One region of the Streptomyces sp. YKOK-I1 genome, then DNA from elsewhere that is predicted to be linked to it. Evidence: riboswitches for the same ligand, from Rfam matches in the RefSeq annotation. Region 1 holds a riboswitch; each other region holds the start of a gene.
What was found. Region 1 has a riboswitch for cyclic di-AMP ahead of ACYQ8Q_RS22070 (M23 family metallopeptidase). Riboswitches for the same ligand answer to the same signal wherever they lie in the genome.

Region 1 (9,763 bases):
GTCCTCGCGCCGCAGCAGCCCGTCCTTCTCGAGGCGCGTCACCGCGTACGTCAGCCGGCTGCGCGTGATCTTCAGCGACTCCGCGAGATCGGTCATCCGCAGCCGACGCTCGGGGGACTCGGACAGGTTCGCGAGGATGGAGTAGTACAGATGGGGCATGCCGGCCTCCTGCTGGAGCTGCCGGTCGATGGCGTCCTCCAGGAGGAGGTAGCCGGCGACGTACGCGCGCCAGGCGCGTTGCTCCTCGGGGGTGAGCCAGCGGGTCGTCATGCCTCCAGTGTAGGTTTGTTTCAAACTTGAACCAAGACCCGGGGAGCCGCGCCGATGCCGTACCCGTACGTCCTGCTGTCCGCCGCCGTCTCCCTCGACGGCTACCTGGACGACACCACCGCCGAGCGCCTGCTGCTGTCCAGCCCCGCCGACTTCGACCGCGTCGACGAGGTACGGGCCTCGGTCGACGCGATCCTGATCGGCGCCGGCACCATCCGCGCCGACAACCCCCGGCTGCTGGTGAACTCCGCCGACCGCCGACACGCGCGCGTGGCGGCCGGAAAACCGGAGTACCCCCTCAAGGTCACCGTCAGCGGCTCCGGCGACCTCGACCCGGCCGCGCACTTCTGGCACACCGGCGGCGACAAGGTCGTCTACACGACGGACAAGGGCGCCCGGCGCGCCGGGGCGCTCGGCATCGCCGCCGAGGTCGTCCCGCTCGGCCCCGACCTGGACTGGCGCCGCCTCCTGGAGCACCTCCACGACGAGCGCGGTGTACGGCGGCTCATGGTCGAGGGCGGCGGCACCATCCACACCCAGCTGCTCCAGCAGGGCCTCGCCGACGAGGTCCAGCTCGTCCTCGCCCCCCTCTTCGTCGGCGACCCGGGCGCACCCCGCCTCTTCGGCCCCGGCGCCTACCAGGGCGGACGGCTCCGGCTGACCGAGACCCGGCGGATCGAGGACGTCGTCCTCATGCGGTACGAGCCCACCGCCCCCGGCACCGGCCTGCTTCCCTCCGCCGCCGACCGCCACTGGCTGGCCCTCGCCTGCGAGCTCGCCGCCGCGTGCCCGCCCTCCGAGACCGCCTTCAGCGTCGGCGCGGTGATCGTCGCCGCCGACGGCACGGAACTGGCGCGCGGCCACTCCCGCGAGGCCGGCGACCCCGTCGTCCACGCCGAGGAGGCCGCCCTCGCGAAACTCGACCCGGCCGACCCCCGGCTGGCCACGGCCACCGTCTACAGCAGCCTCGAACCCTGCGCCCGCCGCGCCTCCCGCCCGAAGCCCTGTGCGCGGCTCATCCTCGACGCGGGGGTGCGCCGGGTGGTCACCGCCTGGCAGGAGCCGGACACCTTCGTGACGGCCGCCGACGGAAACGGGCTGCTGACGGCCGAGGGCGTGGACGTCGTCGTCCTCCCGGAGTACGCCGAGCGGGCGAGGGTGGCGAACCTGCACCTGACCGGGTGATACAGTGGTTTCACCGACGCGGGGTGGAGCAGCTCGGTAGCTCGCTGGGCTCATAACCCAGAGGTCGCAGGTTCAAATCCTGTCCCCGCTACTGAAGGCCGAGGGCCGGAATCCGAAAGGGTTCCGGCCATCGGTGTTTGTGTCGTGCGTTCTTCCCCCGGCCCCACGTGAGGGCTGTGTGTGTACTGTGAATTCCGGCAACTCGCCCGTTTTTCACCGGTCATGGCCCGAAAGTCCAGGCCAAAAAAGGTTGTTGATCAAGCAGAAGAGCTTGGAAAGCTACGCCCGGGTCTATTAACGTTCGATAACGCAGCGCGGTCGTCCCAGCCGTCACAAGAGTCGGCTCCGTGCGCACGCGTCGAATCCCGTAAGGGAACCGGGGAACCACCACCTTGGGGTGAATCGCACGGACGCCGTCGTGAACTCACAGAGTCACGAACGGTTTACGCGCGTAGGAGACCTTCCCGCTCCGAACCCGTCAGCTAACCCGGTAGGCGTCGGAAGGAAAGGAGTGCGCCCGCGTGGCGTCCAACCGGCCTGCTCCCGAAGCCCCCTTCGTGCCGAGCCAGCGTTCCTCTTCCGACACCTTCGGCTACGGCAGCTACCGCGCTGACGAGGGCCCCTGGGAGGAGTGGAATCCCACCGAGGAGTCCCTCGCCCCGCCCCGGGGCAAGCACCGGGTCGCCAAGCAGCGCGGCGGCGGATTCGCCCGCAGCTCCACCGTCCTCGGCGTCGGCGTCATAGCCGCCTTCAGCGCCGGCGGCATGGCCAGCGCCAACACCGGCAAGCCCCCGGTCTCCATCTCCATGCCGGACCTGCCCTCCGTGGGCTCCTTCATCTCCGACGACGACTCCGGCCAGGACGCCGCGCCCGCGCTCTCCGGCTTCGGCACCGAGGCCTCCGACACCGCCGACAAGAGCGGCGGCGCCTCCGCCGACGCCGGCGAGGCGCTGCGCGAGCGGATCATCGCGCAGGCCGAGTCGCAGCAGACCCAGGTCGCCGACCGTGCCGAGGCAGCCGCGGCCAAGGCGGAGGCGGCCGCCGTCGCCAAGGCGGAGAAGGACGCCAAGGACGCGGCCGCCGCCGCGCAGGAGAAGGCCGAGCAGGCCGCCAAGGAGAAGGCCGAGGCCGCGCGCCTGGCCGAGCTGGCGAAGCAGTACACGCTGCCGACCTCCTCGTACACGCTCACCGCGACCTTCGGTCAGGCCGGCGCCTACTGGTCCTCCGGCTACCACACCGGCCTCGACTTCGCCGCCCCCACCGGCACCCTCATCAAGGCCGTCCACAGCGGCACCATCACCGAGGCGGGCTGGGCGGGCTCCTACGGCTACCGCACCATCCTCACCCTGGACGACGGCACCGAGCTGTGGTTCTGCCACCAGTCCTCGATCAGCGTCAGCGCCGGCCAGAAGGTCGCCACCGGCGATGTCATCGGCCGCGTGGGCGCCACCGGCAACGTGACCGGCGCCCACCTCCACCTGGAGGTCCACCCCGACGGCGCCGCCAACGGCATCGACCCGATGGCCTGGCTGCACAGCAAGGGGCTCAACCCGTAAGGGTGCCCTCCCGGCACCGTCCTCCCGGCACCGTCCTTCTCGGAGCGGTCCTGTTCACACGTTCTTCGTACGCTTCGGCGCGGCGGGCGGAATGGGCCGCTCCGAAGCCGTTGTTGACGTACGACATGACTTCTCTGCGCAAGCTCGGCTCCTCGGACCTCGAGGTCTTCCCTCTCTCCCTCGGCGGCAACGTCTTCGGCTGGACCGCCGACGAGGCGACCTCCTTCGCCGTCCTGGACGCCTACACCGCCGCCGGCGGCAACTTCGTCGACACCGCCGACTCCTACTCCGCCTGGGTCGACGGCAACAGCGGTGGCGAGTCCGAGACCATCCTCGGCAGGTGGGTGAACAAGCGCGGCAACCGCGACGACGTCGTCATCGCCACCAAGGTCAGCCAGCACCCGGACTTCCCCGGCCTGACCGCCGCCAACATCAAGGCCGCCGCCGAGGCGTCCCTCACCCGCCTCGGCACCGACCGCATCGACCTCTACTACACCCACTTCGACCAGCCCGAGGTGCCGGTCGAGGAGATCATCGGGGCGCTGGACGAGCTGGTGAGGGCGGGCAAGGTGCGGCACATCGCCGCCTCCAACATCTCGCCCGAACGCCTCCGGGAGTCCCTGGAGTTCTCCGACCGCGAGGGCCTCGCCCGGTACGTCGCCCTCCAGCCGCACTACAACCTGGTCTCCCGCGACACCTACGAGGGCGGCCTCCAGGACCTCGCGGCCCGCTCCGGTCTCGCCGCCGTCCCCTACTTCGCCCTGGCCTCCGGCTTCCTCACCGGCAAGTACCGCCCCGGTACGACGGTGGAGGGACCGCGAGCCGCCGCGGGGGCCGGCAAGCACCTCGACACCGAGCGGGGCGTCCGCGTCCTGGCCGCCCTCGACGAGATCGCCCGGGCCCACGGCACCGAGGTCGCCACGGTCGCCCTGGCCTGGCTCGCCGCCCAGCCGACGGTCGTCGCCCCCATCGCCTCCGCCCGCACCCTGGACCAGCTGCCGCCCCTGCTGGCGGTGGCCGACCTGGAGCTCACGGACGAGGAGCTCACCAGGCTGACGGCGGCCTCGGCGTAGGCACGGGTGTGCGTTCCGGCGGTGCCGAACCGCCCCGCCCCCTACGACCGATAGGGGTTCTGGGCGGGATACGGCCCCGCCGGATACCCGTACCCCTGGTACCCGTAGTACCCATGCGGGCTGCCGTATCCGGCTTCGTACCCGTATCCGTATCCGTACCCGTGGACCGGCGCGGGCGCCGCGGGCGCCGTCATCCGCGCCGCATGGTCCAGCGCCGGCCGGGCGACCTCCCGGCGCCGCCACAGCTCGTTCAGCAGCTCCCGCTCCCGTACGACGAAGTCGTCGCCCGCCCGTCCGCCCCGCCCCCGGTGCCGCAGGAACGCCAGCGAGGTCGCGTACGCCTCGTACTCGGCGACCGCCCGCGCGGCCGGCCGACCCCCATGCCACTTGGCGTACTCGCGGGCGAGCCGCCGCGCCCGCATCGAGCCGAGCGCGTACGGCTCGGCCGGGGTGAGCCAGCCGGCCGCCGTGTACGCCGGCAGCTCCTCGCGGACCGTGCGCAGCTCCCGCTGCCGGGTCCACACCACCAGCCAGGTGAGCAGCCCGAACGCGGGCACCATGAACGACGCGTACACCGCGAAGAACCCGAAGTCGCCGAAGGTCGAGGAGCCGTTCCACAGGGCGTGCATGCCCATCGCGAGGAGCAGCCCGCCCAGCGGGAACAGGACGCGGCGCACCTGCCGGCCGTACCCGGAGCGCGCCGCGAGCCCGAAGCCCAGGCCGGTGAGCACGGTGAACAGAGGGTGCGCGAACGGCGACATGACGATCCGCACGAAGAAGGTCGCGGCCGTCACGGACGCGATGCCGCTTTCCCCGCTGAGCTGGTCGGTGCCGAACGCCGTGCCCAGATAGAGGATGTTCTCGGTGAACGCGAAGCCGGTGGCGGTGATCCCGGCGACGACCACCCCGTCGACCGGCCCGGTGAAGTCCCGTCTGCGGAAGAGGAACACGAGCAGGATCGCGGCGGCCTTGGCGGACTCCTCGACGACGGGCGCTATGACGGTCGCCCCGAGGGTGTCCGCCCCGGACGGATCCGCCGTGGCGGTGGCTATCCAGCGGGTGGCGAAACTGTTGGCGACGATCGCGATCAGCGCGGCCGCGCAGGCGCCCCAGGCGAAGGCGAACACCAGATTCCGCCAGGGGCCGGGCTCCACCCGGTCCAGCCAGCGGAAGGCGGCTATCAGCAGCGGCACCGGCAGCACGGCGAGCCCCAGCCCGACCAGGAACCCCTCGGTGCCGGTCTGCTCCCGCACCAGCGCCAGGATCACCAGCCCGGACAGCGTGAGCAGCGTGATGAGCGCCCCGTACCGCACCCCTCTCCTCCGCCACCAGTGCACCCGCCGGAGCCGGGCGTCCTCGGCCGGGCCGCCCGGGTGCGGTGGGTACGGCGGAAACGGGTGACTGATGGCCACGGCATCGGCCCTAACGAGGGAGGGGACTGTGGTGGACGGTCTGTCGGTCAGCGATCGCCGTGCTGTACGCGACGGAAGAGGAGGTCGTTCACCACATGACCCTTGTCCAGACCCTGGCCCTCGAAACGGGTCAGCGGCCGGAACGCGGGCCGGGGCGCGAAACCGCCGTCGGCCTGCGTGTTCTCGAAGTCGGGGTGCGCGGTGAGGACGTCCAGCATCTGTTCCGCGTACGGCTCCCAGTCGGTCGCGCAGTGCACGGTCGCCCCGGGCCGTAGCCGCGTCGCGGCCAGGCTGAGGAACTCCGGCTGGATGAGGCGCCGCTTGTGGTGGCGCTTCTTCGGCCAGGGGTCCGGGAAGAAGACCCGCAGCCCGGCCAGCGAGTCGGGTGTCAGCATCTCCCGCAGCAGGATGATCGCGTCGCCGTTGGCGACCCGGACGTTGTCCAGCCCGCCCTGGTCCGCGAGGTTGAGCAGATTGCCCTGGCCGGGGGTGTGCACATCCACGGCGAGGAGATTGGTGTCCGGGTCGGCGGCCGCCATCTGCGCGGTGGCCTCGCCCATCCCGAACCCGATCTCCAGCACCACGGGTCGGTCGTTCCCGAACAGCTCGCCGAGGTCGACGGCACGCCCGTCGATGTCGAGGCCCCACCGCGACCACAGCCGTTGCAGCGCGTCGGCCTGCCCGGCCGTCACCCGGCTGCGCCGGGGCTGGAAGCTCCTGATCCGCCGCTCGAAGTGCGACCCGGCGGGGTCGGCCTTCGGGCCGTCGGGGAAGCGTGGCTCCCCCTTGGCCCGGGTGTGCCGGACGGACTCGCCGGGGTGGTGCTCGCCGCCGGGAGCGGGCCGGGGGACTTCGGGGGTGTTCACGGAATCAGACACAGTGGAGTCGATTTTACTGCCGTGCCCAGGGCTCACCAGGTTCACCGGGTCCCCAGCACCTCCAGGGCCCTGCGGGCCACCTCCCGGCCGATCGGCAGCGAGGCCGTCGCCGCCGGTGAGGGCGCGTTCAGCACATGCACCGCCCGGGCGCCCTCCCGGATCAGGAAGTCGTCCACCAGGCCGCCGTCCCGCAGCACGGCCTGCGCCCGCACCCCCGCGTCCGTCCGCACCAGGTCCGTCTCGCGCACCGCCGGCAACAGCCGCCGCACCGCCTGCACGAACGCCCCCTTGGACACCGACCGCCGCAGCTCCCCGGCCCCGTACCGCCAGTGCCGGCGTCCCATCCGCCACACCCCGGGCCACGCCGCCGTCGCCAGTGCCTCCCGGGGCCGTACGACTCCCCAGTCGTACCCCTCGCGGGCCAGCGCCGGCACGGCGTTGGGGCCCACGTGCACCCCGCCGTCGATCCCCCTGGTCAGATGCACCCCGAGGAACGGGAACGCCGGATCGGGCACCGGATACACCAGTCCCCGCACCAGGTCGGGACGCGCCAGCTCGTAGTACTCGCCCCGGAACGGCACGATCCGCACCTCCGGCTCGTCCCCGGTCATCCGGGCGATCTCGTCGCAGTACAGCCCCGCGCAGTTCACCAGCGCGCGGCCCCGCACCACGTCCCCGCGCGCGGTGAGCACGGCCACGCCCCGCTCGGGCCGCCGGTCGATCCGCACCACCTCGGCGCCGTAGCGGATCTCCGCCCCGGACGCCTCACCGAGCCGCTGGGCGACCGCCGTGTAGTCGCAGATCCCCGTCGTCCCGACATGGATCGCGGCGAGGCCCCGCACCTCCGGTTCGTACTCCGCGATCTGCGCGATGCCCAGCTCCCGCACCGGTATGCCGTTCTCCCGGCCGCGCTGCACGAGCCCGTGCAGGCGGGGCAGCTCGTCCCGCTCGGTGGCGACGATCAGCTTTCCCGTGACGGCGTGCGCGATGCCGTACTCCGCGCAGAACTTGGTCATCTCCGCGGCGCCCCGCACCGCGTACCGCGCCTTCAGCGAGCCGGGCCGGTAGTAGATCCCGCTGTGGATCACCCCGCTGTTGCGCCCGGTCTGATGCCGGGCCGGTCCCGGCTCCTTCTCCAGCACGGTGACCCGGGTCCCCGGTGCGGCACGGGAGATCGCATACGCGGTCGACAGCCCGACGATCCCCCCGCCGATCACGAGCACATCACAGTCGTACGCCACCACCGGCACCACCTCCACCCTCGATAGTGCACTGCGCCACTGACAGCCACTTCAAACGCGGGTCAGTACAGCCCACCCAGGGGCCGGGCGGATGAGAGGCGAAGATCCTCAAGCCGGAGCCATCAGCAGGGGCCGTGCCCGCTCCCGCAGCTCCACCACCCTCGGCTCGTCCCCGTACGGCTCCAGCCGGTGCAGCAGATCCTTCACGTACTCGGTGGTCCGCGCGGACGAGATCCGCCCGGCGACCTCCACCGCCCGCACCCCCTGCTCGCACGCCGCGTCGAGGTTCCCCGACTCCAGCTCGGCGACCGCGGACACGACCAGCCTGAGCCCGTGCGAGCGCACGAACTCCTCGGTCGGCTGCGACAGGGCCTGCTCGGTGAAGCGCCGCACCTGCCGGGGCGCCTTCAGGTCCCGGTAGCACTCGGCCGCGTCGGCGGCGAACCGGTCGTACGAGTAGAACCCGAGCCACGAAGGGTCGTGATCCCCTTCCCGCGCCCGCTCCAGCCAGCTCTCCGCCGCCTTCAGCGCCGCCCCGGCGGCCTGCGCGTCCCCCGCGCGGGCATGCGCGCGTGCCTCGACGAGCCGGAAGAAGCTCATCGTGCGGGCGGTCGCCAGCCCCCGGTTGCGCTCCAGGGCGGCCTGCGCGAGGTCGACGCCCTCGTCGCCGAAGCCCCGGTACGTCGCCTGGAGCGACATCGACGCCAGCACATACCCCCCGAGGGGTACGTCCGCCGCCGCGCGGGCGAGCCGCAGCGCCTGGATGTAGTACCGCTGAGCGGCCTCCTGCTGACCGGTGTCGAAGGCCATCCACCCCGCCAGCCGGGTCAGTTCGGCGCTCGCCCCGAACAGGGCGCGCCCGACCTCGTCGGAGTACGCGCCCAGCAGCAGCGGCGCCGCCTCCACCCGCAGGCACTCGGGGACCATCGACGAACGCCAGTCCCCGCCCCCGTACTTGGAGTCCCACCGTCTGGCGTCCTCGGCGGCCTCCCGCAGCTTCTGCACATCGCTGTGGCCGACTTTGAGCGGTGCGCCGGTCCCCTCCAGGGAGTGGGCCTCACGCGCCACCGAACTGTCGGCCGGGGTTATCAGCCAGCGCGACGCGGGCGTTGCGTATGCGCTTACTGCGAATGATCCGGCCAGGGACTGCCAGATGCCTCCCGAACCGGCCCGGCGGCCGGCCAGGTCGAGGCGGTAGAGCTCCGTCGCCGAGCGCACGGCCTGGGCGACGTCCCTGGGGAAGGCGAGGCCCACTTCGGGCGCGGGGTCCGCGTCCGCCAGGCCGATCTCGTGGAGCGGCACCGGGCGGCCGAGCTTCTGCCCGATGGCGGCCGCGATGAGGTGCGGCGCGGCGCCCTGCGGCACCATGCCCTTCGACACCCAGCGCGCCACGGACGTCTTGTCGTAGCGAAGAGTCAACCCGCGTTGAGCGCCAAGGTCGTTGACGCGGCGCGCGAGTCCTGCGTTGCTGATTCCCGCGAGGGCGAGAACGGCGCCGAGCTTTTCGTTCGGCCCGCGTTGCTCCCTGGACATTGCGCCACCCCTCGACACATCCGGCTGCCGCTCTGGCATAACCACGCGGCATTCGTAAACCCAGCGTAGTTCGCCGCATCCCAAGCGTTAAGGGGCATTCTGCCGGTTGGCGGGATTGTGGTCCGTACTGAAGTACGGCCTTCGGTACGGTCCGTCGCCGCGTGCTCCCGCTGTGTGGCCGTGCGCCTGCGTGTGCGCTCTTCTCCGGCCATCGGGGGAGCGGTTCCATGGGTCGTGCGTGGGTCGGCCCGCTGTACTGGATCCAGTGGGCTGGGGGACACCGCCGCCTTCATCCCCGCGGGCGGCGGAGCGGTCCGGGAGACGTCTTCCGTCTCCCGGGCCGGCGCGGCTCGTGACGGGTACGCGCGTGTGTACGGAGCGTGTGCGGAGCCTGCGCACGGGACGGCCGACGGGACTCGCCCGCGCCGGATTTGGCCGAAAATCGACCCTGCGTTCCATGGGTGACAACGCCTCCGACCATGGAAATCGAGGGCGCACAGGGCGACTTGGGGGAGCGTACCGGGGGCGCATTCATGCCGCAGACACCGGGGTACCCCAGGCCGCACGGGCCGGCGGCGACGCGTCGACACGGGCGCACTCCCCGGATCACAAGCG
Region 2 (9,763 bases), 1.1 Mb from region 1:
GGTGCGGCCGGCCGGGGCGACGAGGAGGTAGCGCAGGGTCCCGGCGTTCGACTCGCCGGCGATCGCGTCGCCCGCGATGACGCCGATGGCCATCGGCAGGAAGAATGGCAGCGTCGCGGCCAGCGCGGTGAACACCAGGAACAGACCGTTGTTGGTGACCTGGGCGATGAAGGCCGGACCGCCGCCCCCGCCGCCACCGCCGGGTCCCCCCGGTCCGCCGGAGGACCCGTCACCGGTCTCCATCTTCACGGCGATCCCGATCAGCACCGGTACGGCCGCCAGGACGCCGAGCAGCGCGAGGGTGCGCCAGCGGCGGAAGGTGATCAGCAGCTCGCTGCGGAGCAGACCGAGCGACCACCAGGGGCTCGGGCGGCGGACGGGGCCGGCCTCCGGCTCGCGCGGGCCTTCGGCGCTCTCCTTGTCCGCCGGTTCCGCCTCCCTCGGCTCAGCCCGCGACATCGAAGCCCTCCCCCGTGAGTGCCACGAACGCGTCCTCCAGGGAGGCACGTTCGACGGTGAAGCCGCGGACCCGGACACCGGCCGTCACCAGCGCGGCGTTGACCTCGGCGAGATCGCGGTCCGGGGGCTCGGCGGCGACTCGGTCCTCCTCGGCGGTCACGTCCGCCGCGCCCTGCTCCTTCAGCACCCGCGCCGCCTCCGCGGGGTCGGGCGTGATCACCACCAGCCGGCCGCGCGCACCCGCCGCCAGTTCGGCCACCGGGCCCTGGGTGATCAGCCGGCCCTGTGCCATCACCGCCACATGGGTGCACACCTGCTCGATCTCGTCGAGGAGGTGGGAGGAGAGGAACACGGTCGTGCCGTCCGAGGCCAGTTCCCGCACCAGGGAACGGATCTCCCGCATGCCCTGCGGGTCGAGGCCGTTGGTCGGCTCGTCGAGGACGAGGAGCCGGCGCGGCTGGAGCAGGGCGGCGGCCAGGCCGAGCCGCTGTTTCATGCCGAGCGAGTACGCCTTCGCCTTCTTCCCGGCCGCCGCCGTCAGCCCGACCCGCTCCAGCGCCGCGGCGGCACGGGTCCGCCGGGTGCGGGGGTCGGCGGTCGGGTCGGCGGCGTCGTAGCGCAGCAGGTTGTCCCGGCCCGAGAGGAAGCCGTACAGCGCGGGGCCCTCGATCAGTGCGCCGACCTGGGGCAGCACGGTGCGCGCGGCCCGGGGCACGGGCCGCCCCAGGACGCGCGCCGCGCCGGACGTGGGTTCGATCAGGCCCATCAGCATGCGGATCGTGGTGGTCTTGCCGGAGCCGTTGGGACCGAGGAAGCCGAAGACGCTGCCCGCCGGGACCGTGAGGTCGAGGCGGTCCACGGCGAGCTGGCCGCCGTGGTAGCGCTTGGTGAGGGCGTGGGTGTGGATGACGGGTTCGTCATCCATGGGCTCTCCCTTCCCTATCCATGGGCTCCCCCTTCGTCCATGGGCTCCCCCTTCGTGCGCTTCCCCCGGGTCTGCGGGCTCCGAGGCCTCCTGCTTCGCGTTACTTCGCGGAGTCCGCCGCCTTCACCAGGGCGTCCTTGGTGACGGCGCCGACGTAGATCCTGCCGTCGTCCGTGACCAGGGCGTTGATCAGCCGGGTGGAGAAGACGGTGCCGGAGCCGAACTTGCCGCTGACCTTGTCGCCGAAGGAGCCGAGGAAGCCGCTGAGGGCGCCGCCGGCGTCGGAGCCGAGTTCGGAGTTGAGCTCGGAGTCGGAGGGGACGCCCTTGCCGCCGGTCTCGACGACGGCGACGGAGGTCCAGCCCTTGCCGAGGACGTCGAAGCCCTCGGGCTCCTCGCCGGCGCCGGTGCGGCCGTCCGCTCCGCCGAGGCCTTCGAGGCCCTTGGGGAGGTCCTCGGGCAGGTCCTCGCCGGACGCGCCCGGCTTGCCGGAGTCCTTCGCCGCCTCGTCGGCCTCGGTGACCTTGGCGCCCTTGGGCGGGGTGAAGTCGAAGGTGGAGGCGGCGGGCTTGGCGAAGGTGACCTGGGTGAAGCCGGCGTCCACGACGGCGGCGCCGCCGCTCGACGGGGTCAGCGTGAACTTGAGCGGCAGCCCGGTCTTCGCGTCCACCGCCACACTGATCGCGCCGACCGTGGAGCCGGACTGCTTCGGCTTGATCAGCAGCTTGTAGGCGTCACGGCCCGCGACATGGACCGTGCCGTCGACGGTGACCGAGGTGGTGTCGTCGACCGCCTTGAGGGCGTCCTCGGTGAGGTCCTTGGGGGTGGCCGGCGGCTCCGCTTCCTCGGCGCCCTTGCCGGCGCTCTCGTCGGTGGTCGCGTGGTAGACCTCGTTGGTGGCGCTGTCGTAGCCCCACACGTCCTTGCCGTTGTGGATGACGCTGTACTCGGCGGCGTCCTCGACCAGGGAGAGCTTCTGCCGGTCGGGGCCGTCGGAGGCCACCCGCAGCGTGTGGGTGCCGGAGGCGAGTTCGGTGAGCTTGGCCGAGGGGTCGGCCGACGATCCGTCACCGCCGTTGCCCGCGACGCCGGAGAGCAGACCGCTCTCCAGGCCGCCGAGGTCGGGCAGGCCGAGGTCGGTGGTGATCTTCACGGTGCCGGACAGCTGCTGCACGTCCGAGGCCGCGATCTTGTCGAGGAGCTGCTGGGCGGTGATCTTCGGCAGGTCGGGGTCGCCGGAGTCGGCGAGCGCCGGGACCAGGCCGATCGTCGCCGCGGCGACGCCGATCACGGTGACCGGGACGACGTAGCGCACGGCCTTGCGCCGCCCGACGCGCAGGTCGTCCGTCTCCCCGGCGGTCGTGCTGTCGTCGGTTGCGTTCGGTGCCATGTGTGCCTTACCTCCGTCGTCGGCGGCGGCTGGTCATCTCACGGAGAGCGTCCCCGCCCCGTGCCGCCATTCTCACCCGAATCGGTGAGGAGTGGTGTTCTCCGTGGTTCCCATCTGACCAAATCCCACATGAGGAGGCGTCACCCCACGGACTCAACTCCGCGTACACCTGGGGTATGACACGAGGGACGCCGGGGCCCTTCTCCCCTTAGGGGTCGGGGACGACGAGCGCGCAGGGCTTTCGGGGATGTCCGGGGGCGTCAGCCGGCGCGGTGGACGACGGCGTCGCAGAGCGCCATGAGGGCCGCCTTCGCATCGCACTCCGTGAGGGGGGCCAGGGCGGCGCGGGCCTCCTCCGCGTAGCGCACGGTGTCGCGGCGGGCCTGCTCCAGCGCCGGGTGGGCGCGCAGGGCCGCGACCGCCTCGGCGAGCCTGGCGTCGTCACTCAGGTCGGAGTCGAGGAGCTCGCACAGCGCGAGGTCCTCGGGCAGCGCCTGCTGGGCCGCCCGCTCGCGCAGCCGCAGCACCGGCAGGGTGGGGACGCCCTCGCGCAGGTCGGTGCCCGGGGTCTTGCCCGACTCGTGGGAGTCGGAGGCGATGTCCAGGACGTCGTCGGCGAGCTGGAAGGCGACCCCGAGCCGCTCCCCGTACTGGGTGAGCACGTCCACCACCGTCTCATCGGCGCCCGACATCATCGCGCCGAAGCGGCAGGACACCGCCACCAGGGAGCCGGTCTTGCCGCCGAGGACGTCGAGGTAGTGGTCGACCGGGTCGCGGCCGTCGACCGGGCCGGCGGTCTCCAGGATCTGGCCGGTGACCAGCCGCTCGAACGCCTCCGCCTGCACCCGCACCGCCTCCGGGCCGAGGTCGGCCAGGATGTGCGAGGCGCGCGCGAAGAGGAAGTCGCCGGTGAGGACGGCGAGCGAGTTGCCCCAGCGGGCGTTCGCGCTGGGCACACCGCGCCGCACCGCGGCCTCGTCCATCACGTCGTCGTGGTACAGGGTCGCCAGATGGGTGAGCTCCACGACGACCGCTGAGGGGACGACCCCCGGCGCGTACGGGTCGCCGAAGCGCGCGGCGAGCATCACGAGCAGCGGCCGGAACCGCTTCCCGCCGGCCCGCAGCAGATGCTGGGCCGCCTCCGTGATGAACGGGACCTCGCTCTTGGTGGCCTCGAGCAAGCCTTCCTCGACAGCCGCCAATCCGGCCTGGACATCGGCTTCCAGAGCCTGGTCCCGCACGCTCAGCCCAAACGGCTCGACGACGGTCACGAGGAGTCTCCTGTCTGCTGGTGTCTATCGGCGGCTACGCGGTTTGTCGATAGGTCTCTGCGCTCACTCAAGTCAGCGTATCCGGTCAGGTTTCGATCACCGCCAGCCCCCACGGTTACAGCCCGGACAGGCCCTATGAGAAGGGGCACCCCTTAAGCCGCCATCTGGGTTTATTGCCCGATTCACCCCTCTTGTGGACTCCGGTGAGTTGCCTCACTCGCCCAGCCGAACCGCCCCCCTTCCGGCCCCCCTCCGTTCCACCCCGACACCTCGGTCCGCACGGGCGAGTTGATGCTTTGCAGCCACAAAGGATCAAGCACCTCATAGACCGCGGATCAAGGTCAATAGGGGTTAACCATGAATTCGCCACTTGTTCCGGACATGTGCTCTCGCATACGTTCCCGGCCTGTCGGGCGGACGCCTAATCCTGCCGCCGCCCGGACACCCACCGAGAACACCACGGCAGGAGCGGGGGAACCAGGTAAGTCGCCGCACCGGTCGAACCGGGCCGTGCCTTTGGGCATGCTCCGGACAGACCGATACGGCTTGGGGTGAAGTCGTGTCCGTGAGGGCACGGCCGGGCAGCTCCCGCCCGAACCCGACAGCTCACCTCGCAGGCGACGGAGAGGAACTTCGCCATGCCTGCTCAGCCCCGACGCGCCCGCCGTCTCGCCCGCACGCTCGCCGTCGCCGCCACCGGCGTCACCGTGCTCGCCCTGCCGATCCTCGGCGCGACCACCGCCTCCGCGGCCACGCCGACCGTGGCCACCGCCACCAGCCTCGGCTACGCCAACAACCTCGACGGCTGGATCCGCGCCTCGCTCCAGGTCATGGCGCAGCACGGGATCCCCGGCACCTACAACGGCATCTACCGCAATGTGATCCGGGAGTCCTCGGGCAACCCGTCCGCCGTCAACCTCTGGGACTCCAACGCGGCCGCCGGCACCCCCTCCAAGGGGCTGCTGCAGATCATCGACCCGACCTTCAACGCGTACCACGTCTCCGGCACGTCCTGGGACCCGTACGACCCGGTCGCGAACATCACCGCGTCCTGCAACTACGCGGCCGCGCGGTACGGCTCGATCGACAACGTGTTCGGCGCGTACTGAGCCGACCCGCGACTACCGGCCACCAGCCACCGGCCACCAGCCACCAGCCACCGGCTACCGGTAGAGACGTTCGAGGACGACGGCCACGCCGTCGTCCTCGTTCGACGTCGTCACCTCGTCGGCCACCGCCTTCAGCTCCGGATGGGCGTTGGCCATCGCGACCCCGCGGGCGGCCCAGTCGAACATCGGGATGTCGTTGGGCATGTCCCCGAAGGCGATGGTGTCCTCGGGCCTGAGCCCCAGATGCCCGGCGGCCAGGGCCAGCCCGGTCGCCTTGGTGATCCCGCACGGCTGCAGCTCCACCGTGCCCGGCCCGGACATGGTGACGGTGGCGAGCGAGCCGACCACCGCGCGGGCCGTGGAGGCCAGTTCGTCGTCGGAGAGCGTCGGATGGCGCAGCAGCACCTTGCTGATCGGCTCGCACCACAGGTCGTCGCGGCGCTCCACGCGCAGGGCGGGCAGGGTCGGGTGCGGCATCAGATAGCCCGGCTCGATCAGCGTGAGCCCGTCGACGCCGTCCTGGTCGACGGCCGCGTACACCTGCCCGACCTCGGCCTCGATCTTGCCGAGCGCGGTCTCCGCGAGTTCCCGGTCCAGGGTGACCGACCACAGCAGACGGTTCCCGCCGGCGTCGTACAGCTGCGCGCCCTGACCGCACACCGCGAGTCCTCTGCTGTGCAGACGGTCCAGGAGCGGTCGTACGCGGGGCGCGGGCCGGCCGGTCACCACCAGATGGCGAGCGCCGGCCGCCGTCACCCGCGCGAGCGCGTCCAGCGACCGGTCGGAGAACGTGTCGTCGCCGCGCAGCAGCGTTCCGTCCAGGTCGGTGGCGACGAGGGAGTACGTGGTGCGCTCGGCATATGCGGTGGGTGCGGCCATGATCAGAGAATACGGATCCCGCACCCCCCGGACTCGACGTGCACCGGACCAGGACGGAGTCCGGCCCCCTTCTGTCAACTCCCCTTCTTTTGTTGACCGATCACTCACCGATCGCGGGTGAACACGGGTGACCACGGGTCCGAAGGACGCCTTTCCGACACATCGCCGGGCAACGACCCGTGCCGCTCGCCGGAGGCTCGACGTAACGTGTGGCCCGGCCGCCCGCACCCGCGGAGCGGACGCGAGCACGACACGGTGAGCACGAAAGAGAGGCAGTACCCGATGCCCCCCTTCGACGTCCCCGAGGGCGACCCCTTCGGCCCGCACAACCTCCCCTACGGCGTCTTCTCGCTCCCCGCCCCGGCGGAGCGGACCGTCGGCGTCCGGTTCGGCGACCATGTCCTGGACGCGGGCGCCGCGGCCCGTGCGCTCGGCTCGCCGCACGCCGCCCTGCTCGCCCGGCCGACCCTCAACCCCCTGCTGGCGGCGGGCCGCGCCACCTGGTCGGAGGTCCGGCGCACCCTCACGGCGGCCGTCACCGACCCCGCGCACCGCGCCACCCTCGAAGCGCACCTGCACCCCCTGTCCTCGGTGACCCTGCATCTGCCGTTCGAGGTCGCGGACTACGTCGACTTCTACGCCTCCGAGAACCACGCCCGGAACGTCGGCCGGATCTTCCGCCCCGACGCACCCGACTCCCTCACCCCGAACTGGAAGCATCTGCCGATCGGTTACCACGGGCGCTCCGGCACGGTGATCGTCTCCGGGACGGACGTCGTCCGCCCGTCGGGCCAGCGCAAGGGCCCGGCCGATCCCGCCCCGGTGTTCGGCCCGTCCGTCCGCCTCGACATCGAGGCCGAGGTCGGCTTCGTGGTGGGCGTGCCGTCGGCGATGGGGACGCCGGTGGCCGCGGGTTCCTTCCGGGACCATGTGTTCGGTCTGTGCCTGCTCAACGACTGGTCCGCCCGGGACGTCCAGGCCTGGGAGTACGTCCCCCTCGGCCCCTTCCTCGGCAAGTCCTTCGCCACCTCGGTGTCGGCCTGGATCACCCCGCTCCAGGCGCTGGAGGAGGCCCGGGTGGCGCCGCCCGGCCGCACCCACCCGCTGCTGCCCTACCTGGACGACACCGACGCCGAACCCGCCGGCTACGACCTGCGCATCTCGATCGCGATCAACGGCCATGTCGTGTCCGAGCCCCCCTTCGCCTCGATGTATTGGACCGGCGCCCAGCAGCTCGCCCACATGACCGTGAACGGCGCCTCCCTGCGCACCGGCGACCTCTACGGCTCGGGCACGGTCAGCGGCCCGGACCCGGAGCAGCGCGGCTCCCTGCTGGAGCTGACCTGGAACGGCCGCGACGCCCTGGAACTCCCCGACGGCAAGCGCACCTTCCTTGAGGACGGCGACGAGGTGACCCTGTCGGCGTGGGCCCCGGGTCCCGGCGGCCTGCGGGTGGCGCTCGGGGAGGTGAGCGGGCGGATCGTGGCGGGATGACGGCCTGCTTCCAGCAGGCTGACGCGGACGGTCGCCGCCGTCATACTGGCGGCGGGCGCGGTGCTCGTGCCGCTCCCGCCGCACGTCTGTCGCACCCCCGGCCGGACCTCCGCTTCCGGAGCACGGCCCCGCCGCACCCTGTGCGTCCTCCGCCCGTCCTCTCCGACCAGGATCCGGAGCCCCTGGCATGACCGATGGCATGAGTGTCTGCCTGCTCCTGCTGAGCGCCGTCGCGGTGACGGCCGCCGTACCGGTGCCGCGTGCGCTGACCCGGGCCAAGTGGCCGGAGCGGGAGCCGGTGGTGGCGCTGTGGGTGTGGCAGTGCCTGGTCGCCACGGTGCTGCTGTGCTGCCTGACGGCGCTGGTGCTCGGTGCCGCCGCCGTCTTCCACACCGTCCGCGCCCAGGTCTTCGCGCCCGCGCCGCCCGCGGTCACCGAGGCGTACGACCTCTCCGCCGCCCCGCCCTGGGCCGCCGCGCTCACCGTGCTGCTGGCCTGCGGGGCGGCCTGGACCACCGCGATGCTGGCCCGGGAGCTCGTCGAGGCACGCCGACGCCGCGGCCAGGCCCGCGCCCATCTGCGGGAACGCGCCCCCGAGCTGCCCGCGGGCCTGCCGTCCGCCCGGGGCCCGCTGCTCGTGCTGGAGGACGAGTACCCCGACGCCTGGTGGATGCCCGGCAACCCGCCCCAGCTGATCGTCACCACCGGGGCCCTGCACCGCCTCACCTCCCACCAGCTGGACGCCGTCCTGACCCATGAGCGCGACCACGCCCGCGCCCACCACGACTGGCTGCTGCACCTCTCGACCGCCCTGGCCACCGGATTCCCCCGCATTCCGCTCTTCTCTCATTTCTGCGACCAGACCCATCGCCTGGTCGAACTCGCCGCCGACGACACCGCCTCCCGTCGCTGCGGTCACCTGACCACCGCCCTGGCACTGATCGAGCTGAACCAGCACCGGGGCGTCCTGTCCTGCGCCTCCAGCCACCGTCTCCTCGGCGAGCGCGTCGACCGTCTGCTGGAGCCGCCGCCCCGGCTGGGCCGCAGACACCGGGCGCTGACGACGGCGGTGGCCGGGCTGGTGCCTCTGCTCCCCCTGCTGATCGCCTTCGCACCGGGCCTCAACGCCCTGGCGTGACACCGGCCCGGGAGTGGCAGATCTTGCCGCCCATCCAAAGAAACCCCAGGTCAGCACGCCATACCGGATGGACACGGTCCGTCCATGCCGCCCCACGACCGCATCCGCGACCACGCCGGACCAGGCGCGACCACCGTCGCCGCCCGACGGGCACGCTCCCTCATCGATGCCGTGGCGCCCTTGGCACGGGCGGCCGACGACGCCTCCCGCCTGCTGGGCACCACCCTGGACCGGCTCACCGGGACCCGGACGTCCTGGTGCGCGGCGCCGCCTACGGCACGCTGGGCGCTGTCGGCTGCCCGGCACCGCTCACCGCCCGCGCCGTGGCCGCGCTGGCCGCCCCGGCCTGGCAGGTGCGGTGCGGTCCGGTGCCGCGACGGCCCTGTCCGCGGCCGGACCGGAGGCCGCGGTGCCCCCGCTCGCCAAGGCCCTTGCCGACCCGAACGCCGACGTGCGCAAGGCCGCCGTCCTGGCCCTCACCCGGCACCGCCACTCCGAGGCGCCCGCGCGGCCCTGGCCACGGCCACGGCCGACTCGGACGCGGACGTCAGGGCGTACGCGGGACGGGCGTTGTGAGGGCGCACGCGGGATGGCCGGGTCGGCCCGGCGGCTATATCCAGTCGTCCGGCTCGGGCTCCATGTCCATCTCGGGCCAGTCGTCGTCGGCCCCGGTCCCGACACCGGTCCCGACACCGGAACCGGACCGTGAAGCTGCCGCGCCGCCCTCGTCGTCCCCCGCGGACGCGCCCGGCGCATCGCCCAGCTCCGCCAGCACCCCGATGACGCCTTCCCCGTACGTCGCGAGCTTCTTCTCACCGACCCCGCTGATGCCGCCCAGCTCCCGCACCGACGTCGGCCACACGGTGACGATCTCCCGGAGGGTGGCGTCGTGGAAGATGACATACGCCGGGACGCCCTGCTCGCGGGCCTGTTCGGCACGCCAGGCGCGCAATGCCTCGAAGGCGGGTTGCAGCTGCTCGGGCAGCTCGGCCGCGGCTGCCTTGGCCTTGCCCTTCCCTCCGGACGACGAGGCCGACGACCCGGACGCCTTCGCCGTCGCCGGCTTCTTGGGCTCCTTGCGCAGCGGCACCTCCCGCT
Region 3 (9,763 bases), 1.3 Mb from region 1:
GCCCGGAGGAGACGGGGCGGATCGAGAAGCTGTGGCAGGAGGGCCTGTTCGCCGAGCGGGTCGCCCTGCTCGCCTCGCTGCGCTCCCGCGCCCCCGACGCGGCCCGTGCGCTGCTGGAGTCGACCTGGCCGACCGAGCGCGCGGAGGACCGGCTGATGTTCCTCGACTCGCTGCGCGCCGGCCTCGGCGAGCGGGACGAGCCGTTCCTGGAGGCGGCACTGGCGGACCGCAGTCGCAATGTGCGGGCGACGGCGGCCGAGTTGCTGTCGGCGCTGCCGGGTTCGGCGCTCGCCGCGCGGATGGCGGTCCGGGCCGGCGCGTGCGTGGCCGTCGACCACACCGGCGACACGCCGACGCTCGTCGTCGAGGCGCCCCATGAGTGCGACGCGGACATGGAGCGCGACGGCGTCGCCCCCCACGCCCCGGCCGGCCGGGGTGAGCGCTCGTGGTGGCTGGGCCAGTTGGTGGAGGCGGCCCCGCTCGCCGCGTGGCCGGGCAGGCTGGGCGGCCGTACCCCGGAGCGGATCGTCGCGCTCCCGGTGGCCGACGACTGGCTGGGCGAGCTGCACGCGGCCTGGTGCCGGGCGGCCGTACGGCAGCGGGACGCGGCCTGGTCGCGGGCGCTGCTCGGACCGCCGTCCGCGCCCGGGGCGGGCGGCCCGGGCGCGGTGTCCCTCGCCGAGCGGGCCAAGCTGCTGGGCACCCTGCCGGTGGGCGAACGGGCGGAGTGGGTGGCCGGGTTCATCGCGGCGCACGGGCTGTCGGAGGCGTTCCAGCTGCTCGGCGTGTGCGCGGTGCCGTGGGCCGCCCCGCTCGGGCGGGCGGTGGTCGACGCCCTCAACATCGCGCGGGACGCCGGAAGTTACCCCTGGAGTTTCAGCGGGGTGATGGGCCTCGCCGAGCGCTGTCTGGACCCCTCGGAGGCCTCCCGGCTGGACGCCCTGCTCGCCGTACCCGACGAAACGGAGGACGCGTCCCCCGGGGCCGGGGGCTACTGGGCGGAGGCGTTCCAGCGCCTGGGGACGACCTTGCGGCTGAGGGCGGTGATGGCACAGGAACTGGCGGGGCCGCCGTCGTGAGGGAGGCGGCCGGCCGCCCGTGTCACCCCATGGACCACTAGGACCCGGTCGGCTGCCCCACGTTCTCCCGGACCCAGTCCACGATCACCGCCATGGGCGTCCCGGGGGTGAAGATCTCCGCGACGCCCTTCTCCTTCAGCGGGGCGATGTCCGCCTCGGGGACGATCCCCCCGCCGAAGACCAGGATGTCCGCGGCGTCCCGCTCCCGGAGCAGGTCGATCACCGCGGCGAAGAGCGTGTTGTGCGCCCCGGACAGGATGGACAGTCCGATCGCGTCGGCGTCCTCCTGGATCGCCGTGTCAACGATCTGCTCGGGGGTCTGGTGGAGCCCGGTGTAGACGACCTCCATGCCGGCGTCGCGCAGCGCCCTGGCGATCACCTTGGCGCCGCGGTCGTGGCCGTCGAGTCCCGGCTTGGCCACCACCACGCGGATCGGACCGGATGCCACACCCATGACTGCCTCCCAGAAGCGACTCCGCCCGCTCTCGACGGCCCGGACACCCCGTGCCACCCACCCGGGGAAGTGAACGAACGTTATCGCCAGCATCCCGCAACCGGCCGTTTCGTGGCACGGGCCAACGGGGAAATCACACGATGGGACAGTAACGGGAGCCGCACACGAGGTCGCCGTACCGCCGCGCCGCAGACCGCGCGCCGCGGCGGTACGGCGCATCGGTACAGGCGCGACGGACGCCCGGGGCCAAGGACCCCGCCGGCCGCCCGGCAGCCGATCTCCTCCGCCGCGACTTCCCCGAGGGCACACGGGGGACAGAGACGTCCTCGGCGTGTGCCGACAGGAGGTCGGCGATGCAGGTCACCAGGGTGCTGCAGCCCTTTCTTCCGCTCTACCGGCGTCTGCTGCCGGACCTTCCGAGCCTTCCGAACATCCCCGGCAGGCTGGCCGGGCTCTCCACGGCCCTGCTGAAGGCCACCGTCCTGGACCTCGCCATCCTCGCCGGCCACCTCCTGCTCTACCCCTCCGGCATCGCCCAGGAGCGGCGTCGCCCCGCGCTTCCGCCCGGAGAGAACAGCACATCGAACGAAAATGGCACCGCGTGCCCCACGCAGCTTCCCACCCCGGCCCCGCTCCCGGTCGTCCTGCTGCACGGTTTCATCGACAACCGCTCGGTCTTCGTCCTGCTGCGCCGCAGCCTCGCCCAGCACGGCAGGCACCGCGTGGAGTCGCTGAACTACTCGCCCCTGACCTGCGACATCCGCACGGCGGCCGAACTGCTCGGGCGGCACATAGAGGAGATATGCGAGCGCACGGGCAGCACCCGGGTCGATGTCGTCGGGCACAGCCTGGGCGGTCTGATCGCCCGCTACTACGTGCAGCGGCTGGGCGGTGACGTCCGGGTCCGCACACTGGTCACGCTGGGCACCCCGCACTCGGGCACCAAGGTGGTGCCGCTGGCGAACGCGCACCCGATCGTGCGCCAGATGCGCCCCGGCTCGGAGGTCATCGAGGAGCTGTCCCGGCCCGCGCCCGGCTGCCGTACGCACTTCGTCAGCTTCTGGAGCGACCTCGACCATCTGATGGACCCGCTGGAGACGGCCCGGATCGACCACCCCGACCTGGTCACGCAGAACGTCCGGGTGACGGGGATCGGCCATCTCGCCCTGCCCGTGCATCCGGCGGTCGCGACCGGCATACGGCAGGCCCTCGACACCTCGGAGACGGCCACGGCGGCCACGCGCGCCGGCGGTCTGACGGTGGCATGAGGTCCGCCCGGCAACCGCCCGCAGGGATTCGATAGACATTCGAGACCCGCCTCGCCTCGAACAATCTTCGAACATAAGGCCAAACCCGCGTCCGCCGTCCCCCGAAACACGGCCGATTGCCCCTTTCCTTCGAGCACGAAACCTGCGGAAGATTGTCGCGCCCGCATACCGCCGGGTACAGTCGCCGCACTGCTCTGGCAGCCCCTGTTGTCGAGGCGAGAGAGAAGTTGGTGAACGACCGTCACCCGTCGGGGACCATGACCACCCCGGCTCCGGCTTCCGACGCCGACTCCGCGCCCTACGCGTCGTACGGCACCCAGGAAGCCTCGTACGACGGCTTCACCTCGTACCACGGCTACGACACCGGCGCCCAGCACACCGGCCACTTCACGGCCGACCCCCTCTACGGCGGCCTCCCCGGCGACGCCACGGGCGCGAGCCCCGGCGACAGCGCCTACGGCACCGGGCAGTGGAACGTCGGCGCCCAGCCGACCATGGTCGACACCGGCGGCCACCAGCTCCACGACACGAGCGGCCACCACGTCCTGAACTACGACCCGTACGCGGCCCAGCACCACGCCGCCTACGACTCGGGCGCCTACGACACGACCGGCTGGCCGACCGGCCACCAGCAGCTCCCGCTCGTCCCGCCGCAGACCTCGGTGTCCGACACCGGCGGCCAGTGGGACGCGAACGCCTGGCTCCAGCCGGACCAGTCCGGCAACCCCGCCGACCAGACCCAGCACTGGGAGTGGGGCACCCAGACCTTCGAGACCGGCGCCTACGACGCCACACAGTGGAACTCCGGCGGCGACAGCGAGACCGGCGCGGCCTCCGACGCGTACGAGCAGCCGGCCGAGATCCCCTTCGACCAGCAGGCCACCGCCACCTTCGAGTCGGTCGGCCACGACGAACAGGCGTCCGACGGCGGCGCGTTGTCCGCCACCGGCGAGCTGCCCGCGGTGTCCGAGCACCCCCTCCTGGACGACCAGGAGGAGATCGCGCCGGCGCCCGCCACCCGCGCGGCCGCCCGCAACGCGAGCCGTTCCCGCCGCCGTACGCCCCCGAAGCGCTCCGCGCTGCTGACCGTGGCGGTGCCCTCGGCGTGTGTGATGGGCGTGGCCGGGATCGCCGCCGCCTCCGTCGGCACGCTGACCGGCGGCGACGACAAGGACACCACGGCCACCGCTTCGGAGGCGCAGGCGGTGAAGCCGTCCGCCGCCAACAACAAGCTGGACTCCCAGCTCGAGACGCTCAGCGCCGAGGCCGACAACTTCGCCGACCGGGCCAGCCGGACGCAGGAACGCATCGACCTCAAGGAACAGCAGGCGGCCGAGAAGAAGAAGGCGGCGGCGGAGGCGGCCCGCAAGGAGCGGCTACGCCCGAAGTACGCCCTCCCGGTCGCCCAGCGCGGACTGAGCGCCTACTTCGGCCAGGCCGGCGTCAACTGGATGTCCCAGCACACCGGCATCGACTTCCCCGTCTCCTACGGCACGACGGTGATGTCGGCGACCGACGGCACCGTACGGACGCAGTGGAACAGCGCCTACGGCAACATGCTGATCGTGACGGCGAAGGACGGCACGGAGACCTGGTACTGCCACCTCTCCACGTACCGCGTCGCCTCCGGTTCGACGGTGAAGGCCGGCGATCCGATCGCGTACTCCGGGAACTCGGGCAACTCCACCGGCCCGCACCTGCACTTCGAGGTCCGGCCGGCCGGCGGTTCGCCCATAGACCCGCTGCCGTGGCTGCGCAGCCACGGGCTGGACCCGACGTAGCGCCTGCGACTGTTCCGTCGTGAGCCCCCGCTGGGGAAGCGGGGGCTCAGGCGCGAGGTCTCAGAGCTTCTCCACCGGTGCGTACCTCAGCAGCAGCCGCTTGGGCTTGCTGTCGCCGAAGTCGATGGTCGCCTCCGCGTTCCCTCCTGTGCCCTTCACGCCGACGACCGTGCCCAGGCCGAACTGGTCGTGGGTGACGCGGTCGCCGACGGCCAGCGCGACCACCGGCTTCTCCGTCGCGCCCCGGCGGGTCGCGAAGCCGGAGGCTCCGGCGGCCGAGGACCGCGAGCGGGACGAGGACAGCGAGGCCGCCACGCCGGAGACCGGACCGGAGGACACGGGCGCGCTCGCCCCCGTCCGCTTCCAGTCCACATGGGTCGCCGGGATCTCCTCCAGGAACCGGGAGGGCGGGTTGTACGACGGCTGGCCCCAGGCGCTGCGCAGCGAGGACCGCGTGAGGTAGAGCCGCTCCCGCGCGCGGGTGATGCCCACGTAGGCCAGTCGGCGCTCCTCCTCGAGCTCCTTGGCCTGGCCGAGGGCGCGCATGTGCGGGAACACGCCGTCCTCCATGCCGGTGAGGAAGACGACCGGGAACTCCAGGCCCTTGGCGGTGTGCAGGGTCATCAGGGTGATGACGCCGGAGCCCTCCTCGTCCTCGTCGGGGATCTGGTCGGAGTCGGCGACGAGCGCGACCCGCTCCAGGAAGGCGGCGAGCCCCCCGGCGGCCGCGCCCTCCCCCTCGGCCTGCTCCTGCTCGAACTCCAGGGCCACGGCGGCGAGTTCCTGGAGGTTCTCGATGCGGGTCTCGTCCTGCGGGTCGGTGGAGGCCTGCAACTCGGCCAGGTAGCCGGTGCGTTCGAGCACGGCCTCCAGGACCGTCGCCGGGCCCGCCCCGGACTCGACGATCGTGCGCAGCTCCTCCATCAGCACGTTGAACCGCTTCACCGCGTTCGTCGACCGCGCGGCCATGCCGTACGCCTCGTCGACGCGCTTGAGCGCCTGCGGGAAGCTGATCTTCTCGCGCTGGGAGAGGGCGTCGATCATCGCCTCGGCGCGCTCGCCGATGCCCCGCTTGGGGACGTTGAGGATCCGGCGCAGCGGGACGGAGTCCTCCGGGTTGGCGAGGACGCGCAGATAGGCCAGGACGTCCCGGACCTCCTTGCGCTCGTAGAAGCGGACGCCGCCGACGACCTTGTAGGGCAGGCCGACACGGATGAAGACCTCTTCGAAGACACGGGACTGGGCGTTGGTGCGGTAGAAGACCGCTACATCGCCGGACCTGGCGTCGCCCGCGTCGGTGAGGCGGTCTATCTCGTCGGCGACGAACTGCGCCTCGTCGTGCTCGGTGTCGGCTACGTAACCGGTGATGCGCGCGCCCGCGCCCGCGTTGGTCCACAGGTTCTTGGGTCGGCGGGACTCGTTGCGCTCGATGACGGCGTTGGCGGCGGACAGGATCGTCTGCGTGGAGCGGTAGTTCTGCTCGAGCAGGATCGTCGTCGCGTCCGGGTAGTCCTCCTCGAACTGGAGGATGTTACGGATCGTCGCGCCACGGAAGGCGTAGATCGACTGGTCGGCGTCACCCACGACGCACAGCTCGGCCGGCGGCACGTCGTAGTCGTTGGGCGGGACGTCGACCGGGTGCTCGGAGGTGCCCACCAGCTCCCTGACCAGGGCGTACTGGGCGTGGTTGGTGTCCTGGTACTCGTCGACGAGGACATGGCGGAAGCGGCGGCGGTAGTGCTCGGCGACATCGGGGAAGGCGCGCAGCAGATTGACCGTGGTCATGATCAGGTCGTCGAAGTCGAGCGCGTTGGCCTCGCGGAGCCGGGACTGGTACATCGCGTAGGCCTGCGCGAGGGTCTTCTCGAAGCCGTCGCCGGCCTGGGCGGCGAAGTCCTCCTCGTCGATCAGCTCGTTCTTCAGGTTGCTGATCTTGGCGCTGAAGGACTTCGGCGGGAAGCGCTTGGGGTCGAGGTCCAGGTCACGGCAGACCAGGGCCATCAGCCGCTTGGAGTCGGCGGCGTCGTAGATCGAGAAGGAGGACGTGAAGCCGAGCTTCTTCGACTCGCGCCGCAGGATCCGTACGCACGCGCTGTGGAAGGTCATCACCCACATCGCGTTCGCGCGCGGGCCGACGAGCTGCTCGACGCGCTCCTTCATCTCGCCCGCGGCCTTGTTGGTGAAGGTGATCGCGAGGATCTGGCCCGGATGGACGCCGCGCTCGGCCAGGAGGTGGGCGATGCGGTGGGTGAGCACGCGCGTCTTGCCGGAACCGGCTCCGGCGACGATGAGCAGGGGGGTGCCGGCGTGCACGACGGCCGCGCGCTGGTTGTCGTTGAGCCCTTCCAGGAGGGCGGCCGCGTCGATCACCGGGCGGGGGGCGCCGTCGCGGTAGTACCCTCCCCCGCTCTCGGCTCCGCTCGAGCGGGGGGACCCCCATCGGTCCGGGGGCACGTCGAACTTCCCGCCGAACAGATCGTCCGGAACCGACTCCGGAACGTGATCGTCCTCGGGCGGCGGCGGGGGTTCCTCCTCGCGGCCGGCGGGGGCCTGGAGGTTCGCCAGGAAGCTGTCGTCAAAGAGGCTGCTCATCGCTCTCCGAGTCTAGGGTGCCCCACTGACAACGCGCGGCCGTCCCCCGAACATCTCCGCCCTCACCTTCCGAGGCGGCGGTATCACAGCACGTGATTCCGTGTCCTGGCTTTGCATAAGATAACGAAAATGTATCGGGCATATCGCCCATCAACCTTCACACGGACCACACGAGTTGGCTACCGTGCCGGGCAGGCCACGCGGATCCCCACCGGCGAAACCTCGCCGGGCCGTACGGCCTCCGCCGAGTCCGGTGCGCCCCTGTGCGGCAGCCGGAGCCGGGGACCCACCGAGACCCCGGGGTGAATCGGCCCGACTCCCCAGCGGGAGGCGGCCGTAGGGCGCCCTTCCGAACCATCCGCCCGAACCCGACAGCTAACCCGGTAGGCGGGAGATGGAAGGAGTCGCCTCTCTTGGCGTCGCAGCACCGCAAGCCGCGCTTTTCGGGCAGCCGCGTGGCGGGCATACGCACGCCCGCCCTGGCCACCGCCGCGCTCACCTCCGTGGCCCTGCTCTCCCAGTCGGCGAACGCCGCTCCTGCCGACGACGGCAAGCCGAGCCTGGAGGAGGTCGAGAAGAAGGTCGACGACCTCTACCGCCAGGCCGAGTCGGCGACCGAGAAGTACAACGCCGCCAAGGAGAAGACGACCAAGCAGCGCAAGCACGTCGACGGTCTCCTCGACGACGTCGCGAAGCGCACCCAGAAGCTCAACGAGGCACGGGAGGAACTCGGTTCCTTCGCCGCCGCCCAGTACCGCACCGGCGCCTCCGCGCCCGACACGGCGACGTTCCTACTGGCCGACTCCCCGCAGGACTACTTCGACCAGACCCAGCTGATGGGCCGGCTGACCGACCGCCAGAAGGGCGCCGTCGACGACTACGTCACCGAGCAGTCGGCGACGATGCGCAAGCGCCAGGAGGCCGCCGAGAGCCTCGCGACGCTCGACGACACCCAGAGCGATCTGAAGACCGCCAAGGCCGCCGTCCAGAAGAAGCTCGGCGACGCGCGCGAGCTGCTGTCGCAGCTGACGGCGCAGGAGAAGGCGCGGCTGGCGGAGATCGAGAAGCAGAAGCAGGAGGAGGCCGCACGCGAGGCGGCCGAGCTGGCCCGGCAGCAGGCGGCACAGGCCGCCCGGCAGGACACCGGCACGTCGTCCTCTTCATCCTCTTCGTCGTCTTCTTCTTCCTCGTCGTCGGACTCCTCGTACACCACCAAGGCCGAGAAGGCGCTCGCGTTCGCCCGTGCGCAGATCGGCAAGCCGTACGTCTGGGGCGCCACCGGCCCCGACTCCTACGACTGCTCCGGCCTCACCCAGGCCGCCTGGAAGGCCGCCGGCGTCTCCCTGCCGCGCACCACCTACGACCAGGTGAACGCCGGCACCACCGTCTCGCTCGCCGACGCCCGCCCCGGCGACCTGGTCTTCTTCTACGACGACATCAGCCACGTCGGCATCTACATCGGCAACGGCATGATGATCCACGCCCCGAAGCCGGGCGCGTACGTCCGCGAGGAGTCGATCTACTACGACGGCGAGTCGGGCATCCACAGCGTGGTCCGCCCGGCCTGAGCCATGTGCGGGCACGCGCGTGCAGGTCGTTTTTTGCGACTACGCGCGTGTGCCGCCGTGTGAGCCGCTTCGCGTCCTTAGCATCGGGCCCATGCCCGGCACCTCCTCCCTGCGCGCCTGGTGGGCGCGGCGTCCGCCGGCGGCCGGAGCCGCCGTGCTGGCCACCGGCGTCCTGTCCATCGGACTGCGCCTGGCGGGACACGAGATCCTGTCCCAGGCCGCGCTGGCCCTGGCCGGCGCGGCCTGGGTGGCGCTGGCCGCCGACTTCGCCGTACGGCTCCTGTGGGAGCGCCGTCGCTGGCTGGCGGAGGCGGGCACACCGGCCGGGCTGACCGCCGTGGCCGCCACGACCGTGCTCGGCACGGGCGTCTCGGCGCTGGGCCGGCAGACCTTGGCCTGGGCGCTGCTGGCGTTGGCGGCCGTGCTGTGGCCGGTGCTGATGACCGGTGTCGTACGGCAGGTCGTGCGACGCGTCATGAGCCACCGGGACCGCCGGATGCCCGGAGCCGTGTTCCTGTGCTGTGTGGCCACCGAGGGGCTAGCGGTGCTGGGCGCGACCCTGGCGAAGGCCGAGACCCTCGCCTGGCCGGCGCACACGGCGCTCGTGCTGTTCTGGCTCGGCCTGGTGCTCTACGCGGGCATGCTCGCCCTGTTCGACCGGCGGCAGGTCACCGAGGGCGCCGGGGACCAGTGGGTGGCCGGCGGGGCGCTCGCCGTCTCGGCGCTCGCGGGGGCGCGGCTCATCGACGCGGACCACGCGCTGTACCTGTGGAACGCCGACGACCGGGGCGTCCTGCGCGGGATGACACTCGCGCTGCTCGTCCTCGCCCTCGCCTCGTACGCCGTCCTGCTCGCCGCCGAGGTGCTCCGGCCGCGGCCGCGCTACGACGTGCGGCGGTGGGCGACGGTGTTCCCGATGGGGATGACGGCGGTGGCGACGATGTCCGTCGCCGGCGCCGCCGACGTCCCGGGGCTGAAGGGGCCCGGGGAGGTGCTGCTGTGGGTCGCGGTGGCGGCATGG

Region 2: linked by a shared signal. The riboswitch ahead of ACYQ8Q_RS27205 (transglycosylase SLT domain-containing protein) and the one ahead of ACYQ8Q_RS22070 (M23 family metallopeptidase) in region 1 are both predicted to bind cyclic di-AMP.
Region 3: linked by a shared signal. The riboswitch ahead of ACYQ8Q_RS28310 (C40 family peptidase) and the one ahead of ACYQ8Q_RS22070 (M23 family metallopeptidase) in region 1 are both predicted to bind cyclic di-AMP.

Annotation. Positions count from the first base shown of each region.
Region 1 is NZ_BAAGDR010000001.1:5,007,180-5,016,942, reverse strand. Features, by position in the region: gene ACYQ8Q_RS22085 (MarR family winged helix-turn-helix transcriptional regulator) at 1-270, opposite strand, end outside; gene ACYQ8Q_RS22080 (dihydrofolate reductase family protein) at 325-1,455, shown strand; tRNA gene ACYQ8Q_RS22075 (tRNA-Met) at 1,473-1,546, shown strand; cyclic di-AMP (ydaO/yuaA leader) riboswitch at 1,802-1,967, shown strand; gene ACYQ8Q_RS22070 (M23 family metallopeptidase) at 1,977-3,011, shown strand; gene ACYQ8Q_RS22065 (aldo/keto reductase) at 3,137-4,084, shown strand; gene ACYQ8Q_RS22060 (PrsW family intramembrane metalloprotease) at 4,126-5,490, opposite strand; gene trmB (tRNA (guanosine(46)-N7)-methyltransferase TrmB) at 5,544-6,374, opposite strand; gene lhgO (L-2-hydroxyglutarate oxidase) at 6,416-7,627, opposite strand; gene ACYQ8Q_RS22045 (hypothetical protein) at 7,724-9,148, opposite strand.
Region 2 is NZ_BAAGDR010000001.1:6,121,978-6,131,740, reverse strand. Features, by position in the region: gene ACYQ8Q_RS27225 (ABC transporter permease) at 1-459, opposite strand, end outside; gene ACYQ8Q_RS27220 (ABC transporter ATP-binding protein) at 446-1,384, opposite strand; gene ACYQ8Q_RS27215 (LolA family protein) at 1,485-2,774, opposite strand; gene ACYQ8Q_RS27210 (polyprenyl synthetase family protein) at 3,035-4,045, opposite strand; cyclic di-AMP (ydaO/yuaA leader) riboswitch at 4,482-4,680, shown strand; gene ACYQ8Q_RS27205 (transglycosylase SLT domain-containing protein) at 4,684-5,154, shown strand; gene ACYQ8Q_RS27200 (HAD family hydrolase) at 5,209-6,033, opposite strand; gene fahA (fumarylacetoacetase) at 6,316-7,527, shown strand; gene ACYQ8Q_RS27190 (M56 family metallopeptidase) at 7,727-8,665, shown strand; partial or broken gene ACYQ8Q_RS27185 (HEAT repeat domain-containing protein) at 8,908-9,241, shown strand; gene recQ (DNA helicase RecQ) at 9,276-9,763, opposite strand, start outside.
Region 3 is NZ_BAAGDR010000001.1:6,345,228-6,354,990, reverse strand. Features, by position in the region: gene ACYQ8Q_RS28335 (DUF5691 domain-containing protein) at 1-1,079, shown strand, start outside; gene ACYQ8Q_RS28330 (cobalamin B12-binding domain-containing protein) at 1,117-1,533, opposite strand; gene ACYQ8Q_RS28325 (esterase/lipase family protein) at 1,887-2,801, shown strand; gene ACYQ8Q_RS28320 (M23 family metallopeptidase) at 3,032-4,582, shown strand; gene pcrA (DNA helicase PcrA) at 4,643-7,174, opposite strand; cyclic di-AMP (ydaO/yuaA leader) riboswitch at 7,407-7,579, shown strand; gene ACYQ8Q_RS28310 (C40 family peptidase) at 7,588-8,742, shown strand; gene ACYQ8Q_RS28305 (tellurite resistance/C4-dicarboxylate transporter family protein) at 8,834-9,763, shown strand, end outside.